DNA from 2 places in the Massilia sp. IC2-476 genome. Region 1 is predicted to be linked to the other one. Evidence: predicted binding sites of a transcription regulator. Region 1 holds the regulator's gene; the other holds the start of a gene.

Region 1 (10,055 bases):
GCGCGCGGTGAACTGCTGGTCTTCCTCGACGACGACAACGTTGCGCTGCCGCATATGGTCGAAACGCTCGTGCAGGCGATCCAAAACAGCGGTGCCGATGCGGTGACTGCACAGTCGATCTTCATGCCCCTGTCGGCACGCAACGAAATGATCGCGAAGAAGACCAGCCTCCAGGAGCCGGTCTCGTACGTGCCGACGGCGGGACCGCTGGCGCTTGCCCCGATCAGGAACGTATTCGGGGATGCATCCGGCATCTACCGCAAGCAAATGCTGAAGGACCTGGGCGGCTATACTGAACTGCGCAATGTGGGCTACGAAGACTACGAGCTGTACACCCGCATTGCCCTGGCCGGCTACCGCATCGCGAGTTGCCCGCTGCCGCTCTACCTGTATGAGATCGGCCGTCCGAGCATGCTGACCAGGAACAGCATGGTCAAGGACTTCCAGCGCGTCTTCCGGACCGTGAAGGAGGGCGCGGGCGACCCGCGCTTCGTCGATCTGATCGAGATCGGTACCGGCGCGCGCGTACGCGAACTTGCTTACAACCGCAAGCACTGGGAATACAGCCATCATCCAGACGCGGAACACATGCTCCCGCTGCTCGAAGATCCCGACAACAAGGAACGCTACATCAACTGCCTGCTGCAGCTGGCGATCGGCCGTGGCTACCGGAATGTCGTCAGCGCCCTGCTGCTCAGCCAGACGCCGGCTACCCTGCAGGTGCCCAAGCCGCGTGCGATCGTCGCCGAATGCAAGCACAGCCTGCTGTCGATCGGCGAGCTGAGCGCGCTGTCGTCCAGCTGCTGGGACGAGGATCCCAACCTGTTCATCCTGAATTTTGCCAAGGCGGCCTTGACGACCGTCGGAACCGAACCGATGGTCGACCAGCTGCTGAACACCTGGCTGGCGCGCTTCGACAGCGATGCTCGCCTGGTCCGGGTGCTGTCGCCACAACTGCTCCACACGCTGGCCGTGATGCTGCGCGACGACCTGGCCAGCCGTCCGCAATTCCTTTCCATGTTCCACACGCTCGCGCTGCACGCCGTCAAGGCAGCGGCGCCGGACGTGTTCAAGGTCGCTTTCGGCGAAGTCTTTTCGCTCGAAACCGCAGAGTATCTCGAACGCTACCGCGACGTCGGAGAGGTCTTTGGCAAGGTCCCTGCCAAGGGCTTCATGCACTTCCTGAGGCTGGGCGGAAAGGAGAATCGATCAGGCTTCGCCAACACCTTCCCGATCGTGAAGTCCTGTCTCGCCGACGACCCGAACGCGGAGATCCCGATGCACTTGCGCACCATGCTGGCCAAGGCGGACGAAGCCGCGCTTGCCTGAGCCGAACGCTCAGCCATTTGCTAGCACTTGTATACACAAATAGCCAGCGCACGATTGCGCATTTTTGCGTTTTATTGACACTTCGCAAAAATTGTCACGTTCAGGCTGATTCAACTTTACACATGTCCATGTTTCCGTAAATATGCTTTGAGTTATCTCATGTCATATGGGTAACGCGATAAGGCTGAAGCAAAGCCACATAACTAATTTTCATACGGAGAATGAGCATGAGCTTGAAAGGCATCTGGAAGTCGGCATTGGGCATGGCTGCGCTCGCGGCAGCGTGCAACGTACAGGCGGCGCCGAAAGGCGTGGCGGTCACCGTGGTCCCCGAAAAGACCGCGCTCGGCCAGAACGACGACGTGGTGGTGCGCGTCACCATCACCAACAATTCGGGCGCGCCGCAGTACATCCTGAAGTCGCGCACGCCCTTCAACGGCGTGGAGGAAGCGCTGTTCGAGGTGCGCCGCGACGGCCAGCCGGTGGTCTACCTGGGCGCGCACATCAAGCGCGCCGCCCCGACCGCGGCCGACTACTTCCTGCTCAAGCCGGGCGCCTCGCACAGCGTCAAGGTGGAACTGTCCGCCCTGTACGACATGAGCGTGAGCGGCGACTACCAGATCAGCTTCAAGCAGGCCTCGCCGCAGCTGTTCCTGGCCACGCCGGCAGCCAGCGGCCGCAGCGGCGCCGCGGCGGCCTTCGATGCCGACGATGCCAGCGGCGACAACGCCAGCCTGGTGTCGGCCCCGGCCTCGGTCTGGATCGACGGCCGCGTGGCGCGCGGCCAGAAGTCGCAGGTGGTGCTCGACATCGAAGCGATGAAGCAGGCCGCGGTCCAGCCGGCCGCCGCCAGCCTGAGCTTCAGCAAGTGCACCACCTCGCAGCAGACCACCATCTCCCAGGCGATGTCGGCCGGCTCCAGCATGGCCAGCAACAGCGACGCCTACATGCAGCGCGGCGTGATCGGCACCCGCTACACCAAGTGGTTCGGCGCCAACAACAGCACCCGCGTGGCCACCGTCAAGTCGCACTTCGTGGCGATCAAGGATGCCTTCGCCAACAAGCCGGTGACCGTGGATTGCGGCTGCAACCAGAACTATTACGCCTACGTGTATCCGACCCAGCCGTACAAGATCTACGTCTGCAAGGCCTTCTGGTCGGCGCCGATGACGGGCACCGATTCGAAGGGCGGCACCCTGGTGCACGAGATGAGCCACTTCAACGTGGTGGCGGGCACCGATGACCACGTGTATGGCCAGTCGGGCGCCGCCAGCCTGGCGATCAGCAACCCGGCCCAGGCCGTCGACAACGCCGACTCGCACGAGTACTTCGCCGAGAACACCCCGGCGCTGAACTAAGCTGCGTTCCAATGGCGCGGCCCTTGCCGCGCCATGTCCCTTCCTAGCGCGCCGGCGGCGCCAGCCCGCGCTGGACGACATAGTCCGCCACCCGGTGCGACATCGCGATTCCCGCCTGCTTGTCGAACTGCCAGTGCACGCCAAGGTAGATGCGGCTTTGCGCGCCCTCCTCTTCCGCATGGCTCAGGTTGCGGTAGCTGCGCGAAATCTTCGGCCGCACCCGGCCGTTGTTGTCGCGCGTGACGCCATTGAATTCGTCGGAGACGAAGCTGAAGGGCTGGTTGTCGCCGTACAGCCGGCGCAAGGTATGGAACAGGGCTCCGCCCAGGCTCGCGTGGCCGGACGGATAGGACGGGAACGAGGGCGTGAAGTCGGGGCCGGTCAGGTTGCTGGCCGGCGAACCGAGCGGCGTCCAGTTCGGGTCGCCCTGGGTGTCCGGGTTGCCGTCCCCCCTGCCGGTCGGGCCGCTGCCCGGGCTGGCTTCGCGCACCCCGTGTACCGGACGCCAGAAGTCGTAGTGGTACTTGGCGTCCCAGCCGGCGATGGTGGCGTCGGCGATCGCCACGTTCACCAGGGCCAGCGCGCGCGCCAGCTCCATCGGATCGGACGTCTTCCTGAGCAGCAGCTGGAGCGCGATCTGGTTGTACATGCGCACGGGCGTGCCGAGCCAGGCCCCGCTGTCGTAGCCCCAGAAAATGCCGGTTACGGTCTGGTCCGGCGTGCGCCGGGTGGGCGTCCGGACGCCATCGCCGCCCAGCTGCTTCACTTCGTTGAATGCCTGGGTATAGGCACTGCTGTTCAAGGCCGGCGGCGGCGCCGGGCGGAACTGGCTGGCTGACGGGATCACGAAGGGTTTTACCCGGCCCCACCAGGCGCCGACCGCATACGGGATCCGGCTCACCGGGTCGGGGCGCCACTTGCCCGGCTCCTTGTGCAGCGGATAGTCCTGCCCCACCACCGGTTCGCGCTGGTAGCTGCCGTCATTGGCGCGCAGCGCCAGGATGGCGGCGGCGGCGCGGCGGCCGACCTCGATGCCGTTCAGCTTGGCGCGGCCGTCCGGCAGGCGCGCCAGGTCGTCGCGCAGCCAGGCAGCGATGCGCGCGGCCTGGCGCGGGTACAGCGCCGCGAGGGTGTCGTGCGCGGCCTGGGCGATGGCGGCGTCGCGCGAGCTGTCGGGATAGGCCGGGAGCGGGCCGACATACGGCCGGTATTGGCCGCAGATCGCGGCCAGCGCGTCGTGCATGGCGATGTGGACGATCGCGAACACGCGGCTGACGCGGGTGCGGCCCATCTGCTCCGGCATCGGCGAGGTCGCACCTGGCCGGCTCGGGGGCGTGTGGTCGTAGCCCTGCACCCGCTGCGCCAGCTCGTTCCAGTAGGCCAGCCGCAGCGCCGGATTGGCGCCGTTCGGGGCCGCGTAGCGCCATAGCGGCTCCTTCGAGTCGGGCTGGGTCAGGTACTGCACGGGCATGGGCGGCGGCGCGGAGAAGCTGGGCGGCGGGGAAGCGCTGGCGGCCAGGGCCGGCATGGCGAGGACACAGAGCAGGATCCTGATGCGCGATGTCATGGTGGTACTCCGGTGGTGGACCCGGCTCCGGGATGAAGCCGGCGAGGTAAGCGAACTGGTTGGCTCGACAGTACAAGCCGGCCCACCGGCTCACAAGCGCAAGCGTCAGGACAATTGATTGACCACAGGAGGGATGCCAGCCGGCACCGAGCCGGCGTTGGCTTGACGCAAGAACCTGGATTTTCTTGCGTTTTTACATGTCTCGCAGGACAGCTTCAGCGGCCCGTGAAGCTGAAGCGCAGCGGCGCTGCGGGACTCTGGCGGATCGCGTCGAGCTGCGCCGTGTCCGGCAGCCAGGGACCGTCGTAGCGGATCTCGTAGCTGCCCTTCCCCTTCCTGAACGCGTAGGTGGGGGTGATGTCGATGGTGTTCATGTGCATGCTGTGCGGCGCCACGGCCTGCCAGTCGGCGGCCGTCAGCGGAGCGCGCTTGACCATCATGCCGGTATAGGCCAGCGGCTGGCCGGCCTTGCCGGCGCGGACTTCGCGCACATCGAAGCGCGGACCGGTCAGCTCGTCGCCGGCGGCCACTTCGCGCGGCACGTAGATCGTGGTCTCGCCGTGGTTCTCGACCAGCAGGCGCACTTTCACCCTGCCCCCTTCGGTCTCGACTTCCAGGCGGTGCTGGACAGTCTGCTCGGTCTCGACGGCGCCGACGGTACTCACGAGGCCCCCGAGGGCGAGCAGCAGCGGTGGCAGGAACCGTTTGGCATGCATGGAAAGTCCTGAAATATTATTTCAAACCAAGCACTAAAATGAAAGATTATTGCACCCCGACTGGCAGGGCTTCCGGCACCGACGCCAGGATCATCACGGCCACCCGGCGGTTGCGCGCCTGGCCGGCCGGAGTATCGTTGGCGGCAACCGGACGCGTGGCGCCGTGGCCGATGGCCGACAGGCGCGCATCCGCAATCCCGTTCTCGATGAACAGGCGCACCACGCTGGCCGCGCGCACCACCGACAATTCCCAGTTCGACGCGTACTTGTCGCTGGCGATAGGCGTGTTGTCGGTATGCCCTTCGACCTCGATCCGGTGCGGATCGTTCTTCAGCAATCCCGCCACCTGGCCCAGCACCTCGCGCGCGTCCTGCTGCAGGGTCGCCTCCCCTTGCGCGAACAGCACGCTGGCATTGAGTTCGATGCCGATCCCGCGCGCATTCTGCGTCACCCTGACCTGCCCCGACTTCACCAGCGGCAGCAGGGTCGCATTCAGGTCTTTCGCCAGGGTTTGCATGCGCTCGCGCTCGCGCTTTGCAGCCTCGATGCGCTTGCGGTTCACGATGTGCGACAGCGGCAGCACCGGCTCGACGCTGGTATAGGCCTGGGGCGCGACCTGGCGCCCGCCGAAGGCGTCGCCCAGGGCTTCGGACAGCACCGCGTACTTGCCCTCGTTGACGATCGAGATCGCGTACATCACCACGAAAAAGGCGAACAGCAGGGTGATGAAGTCGGCGTAGGAGATCAGCCAGCGCTCGTGGTGTTCGGCTCCTGTTCCCTCGTCGTAGCGTTTGCGCGCCATGGCCTGGTCACCCCGTCAGTGGCGCGTGAGCAGGCTCGCCACCCGTTCGTCGACCACGCGGGTGTGGTCGCCGGTGGCGAGATCGTGGAAGACTTCGGCGAGGATTTCGTACTGGGCCACCTTGTCGCTGACGATGGCCTTGAGCTTGTTCCCGACCGGGTAGAAGAACAGGTTGGCCAGGCCCACGCCGTACACGGTGGAGACGAAGGCCACCGCGATGCCCGAGCCCAGGCGCGAGGGATCGGACAGGTTTTCCATCACGTGGATCAGGCCCAGCACCGCACCCAGGATGCCGATGGTCGGCGCATAACCAGCGGCGGATTCCCAGATGCGCGCCGCCTGGCGCTGCGAGAATTCGTAGGCCGTGATTTCGCTTTCCAGCAGGCTGCGGATCTTTTCGGGGGCGATGCCGTCCACCACCAGGCGCAGGCCCTTCTGGATGAATTTATCTTTCGTGGCCATGTACTGCTCGAGCGAGAGCAGGCCGTCGCGCCGCGCGGACAGGCTCCACAGCGCGATCTCGCGCGACAGCTTGTCGCGGCCGGAGGGTGGCGGGAAGAACACCCAGCGCAGCATGGAGAGACCCAGCATGAAGCTGCGCCGCTCGCTCTGCAGCAGCACGGCGCCCGCGGTGCCGATCACCACGATGGCAAAGGCCGCCGGCTGGATCAGCGACGCGAAGCGGCCGCCGTCGAGCGTATGCCCGACCAGCACGCCCGCGATCGCGAGCACCAGGCCGGCTACGCTGGCCCAGTCCACAACTGCTCCTTGAGTGCGGCGCGCAGGCGCGACACCGCCTGGGTGTGCAGCTGCGACACCCGCGATTCGCTCACCCCCATGACGGCGCCGATTTCCTTCAGGTTGAGCTCTTCTTCGTAATACAGGCCCATCAGCATCTTCTCGCGCGGCGGCAGGTTGTCGATGGCGTCGATCACGGCCTGGCGGAAGCCCGTATCGAGCAGGCTGCGCAGCGGATCGTCGTCGTCCACCGCATAGCGGTCGAGGAAGCCGTCGCTGCCGCCTTCCTCGTCGTGGAAGTCTTCGTAGTACAGCAGCTGGTGGCCGCCCGAGTCGCCCAGCATCTCCTGGTAGTCGGCGAGCGACATCTTGAGCGATTTGGCGATCTCGGATTCGCTGGCCGGACGGCCCAGGCGCTGCTGCAGCGCCTCCATCGCGGCTTCGACCTTGCGCATGTTCTGGCGCGTCGAGCGCGGCATCCAGTCGCTGTTGCGCAGCTCGTCCAGCATGGCGCCGCGGATGCGCAAGACCGCATAGGTCTCGAACTGGGCGCCGTGGTTGTCCTCGTAGCGGTTGATCGCATCGAGCAGGCCGATCATGCCGGCCTGGACCAGGTCATCGACTTCCACCGAAGGCGGCAGCTTGGCCTTCATGTGGTGGGCAAGACGCTTCACCAACGGCATGTGCTCCGTCAGCAAATGGTTCTTGTCCGCTTTCCCTTTGACCGTGTACATGCGTTCTGCTTATCTTTCCCGCGTTTCGTGTTCTTCTTAATGCCCGACATGTGCGCTGCCTCCCCTGCCCAGTCCGGGCATCGCGTGCAGCGCGAACTTGCCCGCCAGGCGCCGGAAGGCGACCGAGGCCCCCGCCAGCGGGAAGGCATCGACCACCGCCCGGCCCAGGCGCGCGGCCCGGTGCAGGTATTCGTCGGCCGGCACCGAGCCCATCGAACTGAGGCTCACTGCCAGGTAACGTGTTGCCGCGGTAGACATATTATCGTATACCACCTTGGCCTCCGCCTCTGTCGCGCCGGTCACGAGGATGCCGAAGGGACGGCGGCCCAGCTGCTGCGACAGGCGCTTGATCAGCGCGTAGGCATTCGTGATCGAGGCGGCGGACGTGCCGACCTGCACCACGATCTCGGAACTGGCCATCAGGGGCAGCGGGAATTCGCCATCCGGGCCCAGTTCGCCGTCGACCATCACGATGCCGGCCTGCTTGACCAGCACGTCGAAAGTCTTGGCCAGGCGGCGTGCGTCGGTGTTGCCGATCGCTTCGCCGAGCGAGGCCACGGAAAAGCCCTGCGGCACCGCGTGCAGCACCTGGTTCAGGCCGCACTCCTGGCGCGCCACGTTGGCCAGCGTCGCGCCGCGGGACAGGCCCAGGCGGCGCGCCACGCCGTAGTCGCGTTCGCAGGCATCGACGATCAGGACTTCGTTGCCGGTCTGGGCCAGCGAGGCGCCCAGGTTGACCAGCATCGCGCCCTTGTCGTCTTCAGGGGTGGCGGAAAGGAAGGTCACGATGCGCGGGCGCGGGCCCTGCAGCATCCGGCGCAGGCCTTCGGCCTGGTCGAAATCGAAACTAGCCAAGGTGCACCTCGCGCAGCGAACGGTCGGCGGCAGCTGCCGCCATCATCAGCGGCAGGTCGGCGTCGCCGAACTGGGCGGCGCTATTCCTGGTGTTGCGGAAGGCGCGGTCGATCAGCATGGCGCGGTCGGCCAGGTGCAGGTCTTCCGGCACGCGCTGGCCGTTCGAGATGTAGTGCAGGTTCAGCTTCTGGCGGATGACCACGTCGAGCACGTTGCCGATCGAAGCAGCTTCGTCCAGCTTGGTCATGATGCAGCCGGCCAGGCCCGAGCCTTGATAAGCACGCACCACTTCGTTCAGGGTCTCGTTGGTCGAGGTCGCGTTCAGGCACAGCAGGCGCTTCACGTCGGCGCCCGATTCGCTCAGCATGGCCACCTGTTCGGTCACCATCTGGTCGCGCTGCGACATGCCGATGGTGTCGATCAGCACGGTGTGCTTGTTCTTGAGTTCCTTTAGGGCGATGCGCAGGTCGGCCTCGTCCTTCACCGAGTGCACCATCACGCCCAGGATCTTGCCGTAGATGCGCAGCTGCTCGTGGCCGCCGATACGATAGGCATCGGTGGTGATCAGGGCCAGCTTGTCCGGGCCGTGGCGCATCACGCAGCGCGCGGCCAGCTTGGCGGTGGTGGTGGTCTTGCCGACGCCGGTCGGGCCTACCAGGGCGAACACGCCGCCGCGGTTCAGGAGGTCGTCTTCGTTGGCGATGGTGGTCAGGTTGCGCGCCAGGACGGTCTTGATCCAGCGCAGGGCTTCGGCCGCGTCCTTCGTGGCCGGCATCTTGTCGATCAGGTAGCGCGCCAGGGTGGCCGAGAAGCCGGCGGCCAGCAGCTCGCGCAGCACGGCGGCTTTCTGCGGCTCGCGCTGGGCGGTGGCGTTCCAGGACAGCTCGGCCAGCTGGGTTTCCATCAGGCCGCGCATGGCGCGGATCTCGTTCATCATGCCGCTCATTTCCACCGCGGCCGATTCCTTCGCCTGGGCGATGGCGGCGCTCATCATCTGGGTCATGGCGGCCATGTCGACCGTTGCTTCCGGCGCCGGGGCGCGGCGGTTGACGTAGGTCGGCGGCACTTCCGGTTCCGCTACCGGGGCGGCGCGGCGTTCCACATACGGCTGGCCGGCGAACGGGTCCAGCCTGGCTGGTGCGGCGGCAGCGCGCGGGGCCGGGGCCGGGGCGCGGGTGAAGACCGGTTCCGGGTCGAAGTCGTTGTCGAAGGCGGCGAAGCTGGGGGCCTGCGGCTCTTCGATGGCTGGCGAAGCCAGCGAAGCGACGTCGTCGTTGTCCAGGGCGAGGATCTCGACCACGCCGTCGACCGGACGGTTGGAGAGGATGACCGCGTCAGGGCCGAGCGCCTCGCGCACCTTGCGCAAGGCGTCACGGGAAGTAGCCGCTGTAAATTTCTTCACGTTCATCGTTTTCTCCGCACTTCAATCAGCTGTTCTATGTTTGCTGCGGGCGCAATTGCCCGTCCATAGTCAGCATTATTGGCGATGCCGCAAGGAAACCATCGAGCGAAAAGGATGGGAAAAGCCTGTTATTTCACCGACGCTGGGAGCGTGGCGCCAGCAGATACGTCAGGTGAATTGGCCGCGATGGCGGCCAGGGGCCAGCTCAAGTCGAAGTGTCCGCCGCGATACGCATAGGTATTCCCACATTCCAGCCGTTCGACATAGCGGAAAAAGGGATCGTCCTCAGGCAGGTAGAAGGCATCGTCCGGCAGGTAGCGAAGATCGGCAGACCTGGTCTGCTTGAAAGCCACCGCCCGGTCGACCAGGGAGGACACGGAGGCCATGTCTACCGTCGTCAGTTGGCCAATCTGGGAACAGAATGCCTCACGGTCGAAACTCTGGCTGGCGAAGGTCGGGCAAATAAACGAGCGTGAAAGGAAGCTGGTTTGCAGGTACATGGCAAGCCAACAACCAAAGGAATGCGCAATCAGATGCGCCGGCTTGTCGCCGAT
Region 2 (6,518 bases), on a different contig from region 1:
GTTGTGCGCGATCATGGGCTTGAACACGTTCAGCTCGAAGTTGCCCTGCGAACCGCCGACCGTGATCGCCACGTCGTTGCCGAACACCTGGCAGCACAGCATCGTCAGCGCTTCGGCCTGGGTCGGATTGACCTTGCCCGGCATGATCGAGCTGCCCGGCTCGTTTTCCGGAATCGTGATCTCGCCCAGGCCCGAGCGCGGACCGGAGGCCATCCAGCGGATGTCGTTGGCGATCTTCATCAGGGCCGTGGCCAGGGTCTTCATGGCGCCATGGGCGGCGACCATGGCGTCGTGTCCGGCCAGGGCCATGAACTTGTTGGGGGCGCTCTTGAAGCTGAGGCCCGTGCGCGAGGCGAGTTCGGCCGCGATGCGCGGGGCGAAATCCGGGTGCGCGTTCAGGCCGGTGCCGACCGCGGTGCCGCCGGCCGCCAGCGCCAGCAGGCCGGGCAGGGTAGCGCGGATCGCGCTTTCGGCGAATTCCAGCTGGGCGACGTAGCCCGAGAACTCCTGGCCCAGCGTCAAGGGCGTCGCATCCTGCAGGTGGGTGCGGCCGATCTTGACGATGTCTTCGAAGTCGCGCGACTTGCGCAGCAGGGTCGCCCGCAGCTGGGCGAGGGCCGGCAGCAGGTTCTGCGCCACCGCGCCTGCGGCCGCCACGTGCATGGCGGTGGGGAAGATGTCGTTCGAGGACTGGCCCATGTTGACGTGGTCGTTGGGGTGCAGCAGGCGCTTCTCGCCGCGCTCGCCTTTCAAGAGTTCGGAACCGCGGTTGGCCAGCACCTCGTTCATGTTCATGTTGCTCTGGGTGCCGGACCCGGTCTGCCACACGGCCAGCGGGAATTCATGCGGATGGCGGCCTTCGAGCACTTCGTCTGCGGCGCGGATGATGGCCTCGGCCTTGTCCGCCGGCAGCTTGCCGAGCGAGCGGTTGACTGCGGCGGCGGCGCGCTTGACCTGGGCCAGGGCGGCGACCAGTTCCGGCGCCATGCGCTCGGTCGAGATGTGGAAATGGTGGAGCGAACGCTGGGTCTGGGCGCCCCAGAGGTGGTCGGCCGGCACCTCGATCGGGCCGAAGCTGTCCTTTTCAATCCTGTTTTCCATAGGGTGTCCTGTCGAATGAGGGCTGTTATTAAAGAGTTTAGCCGATTGTCCGTTAACTACGCTCTGGCTTCATTTTCTTGCTCCTATGGCTAGCCGCCTTCCACTGTTACTTATTTGCGCCTTGCTGGCCGGCGCCGTCCAGGCGGCCGAACTCGGCGAAGCGCGTGTCAGCTCCTTCATCGGCCAGCCGCTGGTGGCCGACATCGAGCTGACCATGCTGGAAGACGCCGCCACCCCGGTCCAGGTGCGCCTGGCGCATCCGAACGTCTACCGCGGCGCCAACATCGGCATGCCGGCCGTGCTGTCGACCTTGCGCATGTCGGTGATGCGGCGCGACGGGCGCCAGTTCCTGCATGTGACCTCGCTGGGGACGGTGGACACCGAACACCTGCACCTCTACCTGGAACTGGCCGACGGCTCGCAGCGCAGCGTGCGCCTGGCCACCCTGTGGCTGACGCCGGATCCGAATCCGGCGCCGCCGCCGGTACCGGTCCCGGTCGCGCCGCCGGTCGTCGCCAAGGCGGAGCCCGCGCCAAAACCGGCGCCAAAGCCAGCGCCAAAGCCAGCGCCTGTGCCGAAACCAGCGCCTGCGCCCAAGCCGGTCGCTGTAGCGCCCAAGCCGGCTGAAGTCGTGCCAGCGAAGCCTGCAGCGGCACCGGAAGGCGCCAGCTGCACCCCCGTCGTGCGGAAAGATGTCGACGCCTGCGTCATGCTGGGGGCGAAGAACGCCATGCTGCGCGAGCAGCTGGGCCAGCTGGAAGACAAGGTGAAGGTGCTGCAGGTGGCGGCGGGCGCCTCACCGGCGTCCGTTGTGCCGCCGGTCAAGGTGCACAAGCTGAAGAAGAAAAAGCCTGAGCCTGCGCCTGAGCCGGACACGTCCTGGCTGCCGCTGGCCGGCGCCGGCGCCGCCGTGCTGGCCCTGCTGGCCGTCCTGGCAATCGTCCTGCGCCGCCGCAAGGCGAAGGGGCGCGCGGTCGAGCCCCGGGTCGGCCTGGTGGCGCGCCTGAAGGCCCGCTTCAAGCGCAAGCCTGCGCCCAAAACAACGGTCGAGCCGACCCTGGAAGAGGGCGCGCACGAGTCGTCTACACAAGTCTGATAATTGCGCTATACTGGTTTCGTGGTCGCGAGATCACAAACGGCACAGAGACCTGGCGCAGCCACCACCGATAGCGTGGCGCGGAAAGCAGGTGACGCTGAAGAAGCGCCTGTGTCCGGAAGCGGTTTGTCTGCCAACTGCGGCAGCAAACGCCGGATGCAACCGGCAAGAGGCGACGCCAGGAGATACCTGGAGGTCGCTCTCCCCAATTTCGTAGCCGAGCCTTCCGCTCGGGTACATCGACAAAAGCGCCCGCGGGCGCTTTTTTCTTTTCCGGCTCCTGTTTCGCGGCGCGCCTTGTCATGTGGCGTGCATATCCGGCCTGCCGCCAGTCGGCCGGACAGGCTACAATCCCTATGCGGGACAGACCCGGGCCTACTATGAAAAATTGGATCAATCGTTTATTGAGCGGCGAGCAGGCGCAGACGGCGACGCCGCAAGCCGGTGCTGCCCAGCCCGGCGTGCAGGAGGGCGGGGCGGACAGCGGCCGCACCGACGCCCTGTATTACCGCTGGCTGGCCGGTCCGGCCGTGTTCGACGCGCCGGCCGACACCGAACGCCAGGTCCTTGAGCAGATAAGCGCGCTGGCGCAGAACCCCGCCGTGGCGGCGGAACTGGTGCCGCGCGTGCCCGAACTGATCCCCCGGCTGCTGCGCAGCCTGCGTGACGAAAGCGTGTCCACCGGCGAACTGGCCAGCCAGTTGGCCGAGGACGTGGTGCTGGTCGCGGAAGTGCTGCGCGAAGCGAACAGCGCCTACTACCGGCCTGCCACCCCCATCAAGACGCTGGACGCGGCCATTATGCTGATGGGCCAGAACGGCCTGCGCATGCTGCTGGCGCGGGTCGCCTTCCGTCCCGTCATCAAGCTGCACGAAGCCGGCTTCGCACGCCGCGCCGCGCCGCTTATATGGAACCATTCCGAGAAATGCGCCGTCGCGGCCAGCCTGATGGCGTCGGCCGTGGCGGCCGATATCTTCGAAGCCTGCCTGGCCGGGCTGATACAGGACGTGGGGCTGGTGGTCGCCTTCCGCCTGGCCGACCGGATCTGCCAGAACGGCAAGGTGCCGCGCTCGGAGGAATTCGGCATCGAACTGCTGGCGCGCAGCCGCGCGTTGTCGGCGGTGATTGCGGCGCACTGGGATTTCCCGCCAGCCGTGGGCGATGCGATCGTGGAAGCGGGAGAGGGGATTGGCTCGAGCCTGTCGCAGGCGCTGGCCCAGGGCGACCAGATCGCCAAGCTGCGGCTGCTGATCGACGCCGGCCTGATCGACGAGGACGATGCGCTGGTCAGCCAGGGCTTGAATGGCTACCAGCGGCGTTGCCTCGGGAAGCTGAGCAATCTGGACTCGTAGGGTGGGCGGGGTAATTCTGGGCAGTGCCCGGAATTACAAACGCCCACGCGGAAATGGGTGTGGTTGATTACGTCGCGACAGTGCTGGCGAACGCTGACCGCGTGGGGTGCTCTGGTCCGGTGGACCAGAGCACGAGCCGCCCACCCTACGGCAAACAAAAAAGGCACCCGCAGGTGCCTTCGATGCTCGATCCGTCCGGATCAGTGTGCGCACATCGCGCGGTCCAGCTGCCCCATCCACGGCTCGGTCACGTCACGAATCGCGCGGTCATTGGCCATCAGCTGCTTGAGCAGGTCGATCTTACGCTGGCGCATGCTGCCTTCCAGTGCCGGCACGCCGCCGATTGCCGCGCCTGCAGCCACCGACGCCTGCACGTTCAGCTTGTCGAAACCGGTCCAGTCGCCAGCCTCGGCGGCGCCCTTCATCTGACCGCTCAGGCCAGCGAGGTTTTCGTACATCGAGAGGACGTCGTTCGAGGTCATGTTAGCACCAAGGCAATTCACGCCGGCCGGATTGCCGGGTATCTAAGGCATTTACGGTCTGGGTTTTGGGAACTTTAGGGTTTTTCGAAAATATTTTTAAAAATTTTTCGGCTGCCACGAATGTTGTCAGTCATACATGTTCAATCCCTCCGGCGTGGTCCAGAATGCCCCCGCCATTCCCCGGTTTGCGCAGTCTGGCCCCGTTTTTTGCAGTCTGTCGCAATTCGCGCGCAGCGCATGCCCGGCTTTCATAGAGTGCATGCTGGGTTCTTGCGCCATGGAGCGCAACAGCCGCGCCAATAAAAACAGATTCGAGAGAGAGACTTTTATGAGAGACATGCCAGTCGCGCGTAGCGTCGCCGCGGCAGCGTTCGCGCTGACCGCCGCCACGGCGCAGGCCGAGGCGCCGTTTTCCTTCGCAGCCACGCCGGGCAAGCTGCCGAAGGACGTGATTCCGCTGCAGTACGCGGCCCACATCATGCCCGACGTCGCCGGCAATACCTTCCGCGGCACCCAGACGGTGGAGATCGAAGTCCTGAGCCCGACCTCGACCATCATGCTGAATGCCGACAACCTGCAGATCGACGAGGCCAGCCTGGGCGGCAAGGGCATCGGCAAGCTGAAACTCGAGCCCATCCTCGACAAGGAGCAGCAGACGCTGCGTTTCAAGCTGCCACAACCGCTGGCGCCCGGTAAATACGAACTGGCGCTGGCTTTCCGCGGCCAGATCAACCGCGAGGGACGCGGCCTGTTCTACGTGAACTACAAGGCCGGCAGCCAGGAAAAGAAACTGATCGCCACCACCATGGCGCCGACCGACGCGCGCCGCATGCTCCCGACCTGGGACGAGCCGGCCTTCCGCGCCCGCTTCAGGCTGACGGTGGACGTCCCTGGCAACTTCAAGGCCTATTCCACTACCCCGATCGAGAAACGCGAAGAGCTCGTCGGCGGCATGCAGCGCATCAGCTTCGGCAATACGCCGAAGATGCCGAGCTACCTGGTGGTGCTGGTGGCGGGCGAACTGGAGCGCCTCGCCAGCAAGCAGGACGGCATCGACATCGGCATCGTCACCACCGAAGGCAAGCTGGGCTCGGCCACCTTCCCGCTGGCCGCCACCCGCGACCTGCTGCGCTACTACAATAATTACTTCGGCATCCCGTACCCGCTGCCGAAACTCGACCAGATCGCCATTCCCGGCGGCTTCAACGGCGCGATGGAAAACTGGGGCGCGGTGGTCTACAACGAGCCGACCCTGCTCTACGACCCGAAGAAGAGCCCGGAAAAGGTCAAGAAGTTCACCTTCAACATCAACGCGCACGAAGTGGCGCACCAGTGGTTCGGCAACCTCGTCACCATGGCCTGGTGGGACAACCTCTGGCTCAACGAAGGCTTTGCTTCGTGGATGGCGGCCAAGGCCACTCACCACTTCCATCCCGAATGGCGGCCCTACCTGGAAGCCATGGCCGAGCGCGAATACGTGATGAACCTGGACGCGCGCAAGACCACCCACCCGATCCAGACCCGCATCGATACCGAAGAGCAGGCCGCCGCCGCGTTTGACGCGATCACCTACATGAAGGGCCAGGCCTTCCTGCGCATGCTGGAAGCCTATCTGGGCGAAGAACCCTTCCGCAAGGGCATGCGCGCCTACATGGCGAAGCACCAGTACTCCAATACCACTTCCGCCGACCTGTGGGCGGCGCTGGAAAAAGCGTCCGGCAAGCCGGTCGAGAAGCTCGCTTCGGACTGGACCCTGCAGCCGGGCTTCCCCTTGATCAAGGTCGAGCAGGCCTGCGAAGAGGGCAAGCGCAAGGTCACGCTGTCGCAGGAACAGTACCGTCTCGACGAGCCGCCGAAGCAGCAGCGCCTGTGGAACGTGCCGCTGCAGGTCGGCACCGTCAACGGCAAGGCCTGGTACACGCTGCTGTCCGGCCCCAGCACCACGATCACCCAGGCCGGCTGCGAGGGCGCGCTGGTGGTCGATCCGTACAGCGTCGGCTACTTCCGCGTCCAGTATGACCCGGCCAGCTTCCGCGCCCTGGCCGAGCAGGCGCCGCGCCTGCCGGACAGCACCCGCCTGAAGCTGCTCACCGATACCTGGAGCTTCGCTTCAAACGGACGCATGGGGCTGGACGGCTACCTGAAACTGGTCCGCAGCTACGGCGATGAGCCGCGCATGGCGGTCTGGGATTCGATCCTGTCGAACCTGCGCACCCTGGACTCGCTGGCGCGCGGCGAGCCTGAGCAGGCCCTGATCCGCCGCTTCCTGCTGGAGTTCATGCGCCCGAAAATGGACAAGCTGGGCTGGGACGAAAAGCCGGGTGAAACGGCCGAGGACAGCCAGCTGCGCGGCACGCTGGCCACCGCCCTGGCACGCGCGGGCGACCCGCGCGCGATCGAGGAGGGCAAGGCCCGCTTCGCGCGCTATTTGCAGGACCCATCCTCGGTGCCGCCGTCAATGATCGACTTCGTCACCGGCACCGCCGG

What was found. The regulator FliA, encoded in region 1, starts transcription of late flagellar genes. The targets are predictions, from matches to a motif close to CTAAAGTTTNNNNNNNNNNNGCCGNTA.
Region 2: the regulator FliA is predicted to act here: its motif matches at 4,083-4,109, upstream of LK539_RS08325 (flagellar protein FliT).

The regions. Positions count from the first base shown of each region.
Region 1 covers NZ_JAJFER010000001.1:597,864-607,918, forward strand. Annotated here, with positions in the region: gene LK539_RS02750 (glycosyltransferase) at 1-1,329, shown strand, start outside; gene LK539_RS02755 (M35 family metallo-endopeptidase) at 1,557-2,687, shown strand; gene LK539_RS02760 (vanadium-dependent haloperoxidase) at 2,731-4,254, opposite strand; gene LK539_RS02765 (hypothetical protein) at 4,470-4,970, opposite strand; gene motD (flagellar motor protein MotD) at 5,017-5,772, opposite strand; gene LK539_RS02775 (flagellar motor protein) at 5,788-6,531, opposite strand; gene LK539_RS02780 (RNA polymerase sigma factor FliA) at 6,513-7,244, opposite strand; gene LK539_RS02785 (antiactivator of flagellar biosynthesis FleN protein) at 7,281-8,099, opposite strand; gene flhF (flagellar biosynthesis protein FlhF) at 8,092-9,507, opposite strand; gene LK539_RS02795 (alpha/beta fold hydrolase) at 9,630-10,055, opposite strand, start outside.
Region 2 covers NZ_JAJFER010000002.1:765,214-771,731, forward strand. Annotated here, with positions in the region: gene fumC (class II fumarate hydratase) at 1-1,101, opposite strand, end outside; gene LK539_RS08315 (FimV family protein) at 1,187-2,197, shown strand; gene LK539_RS08320 (HDOD domain-containing protein) at 2,578-3,549, shown strand; gene LK539_RS08325 (flagellar protein FliT) at 3,750-4,031, opposite strand; gene LK539_RS08330 (M1 family metallopeptidase) at 4,369-6,518, shown strand, end outside.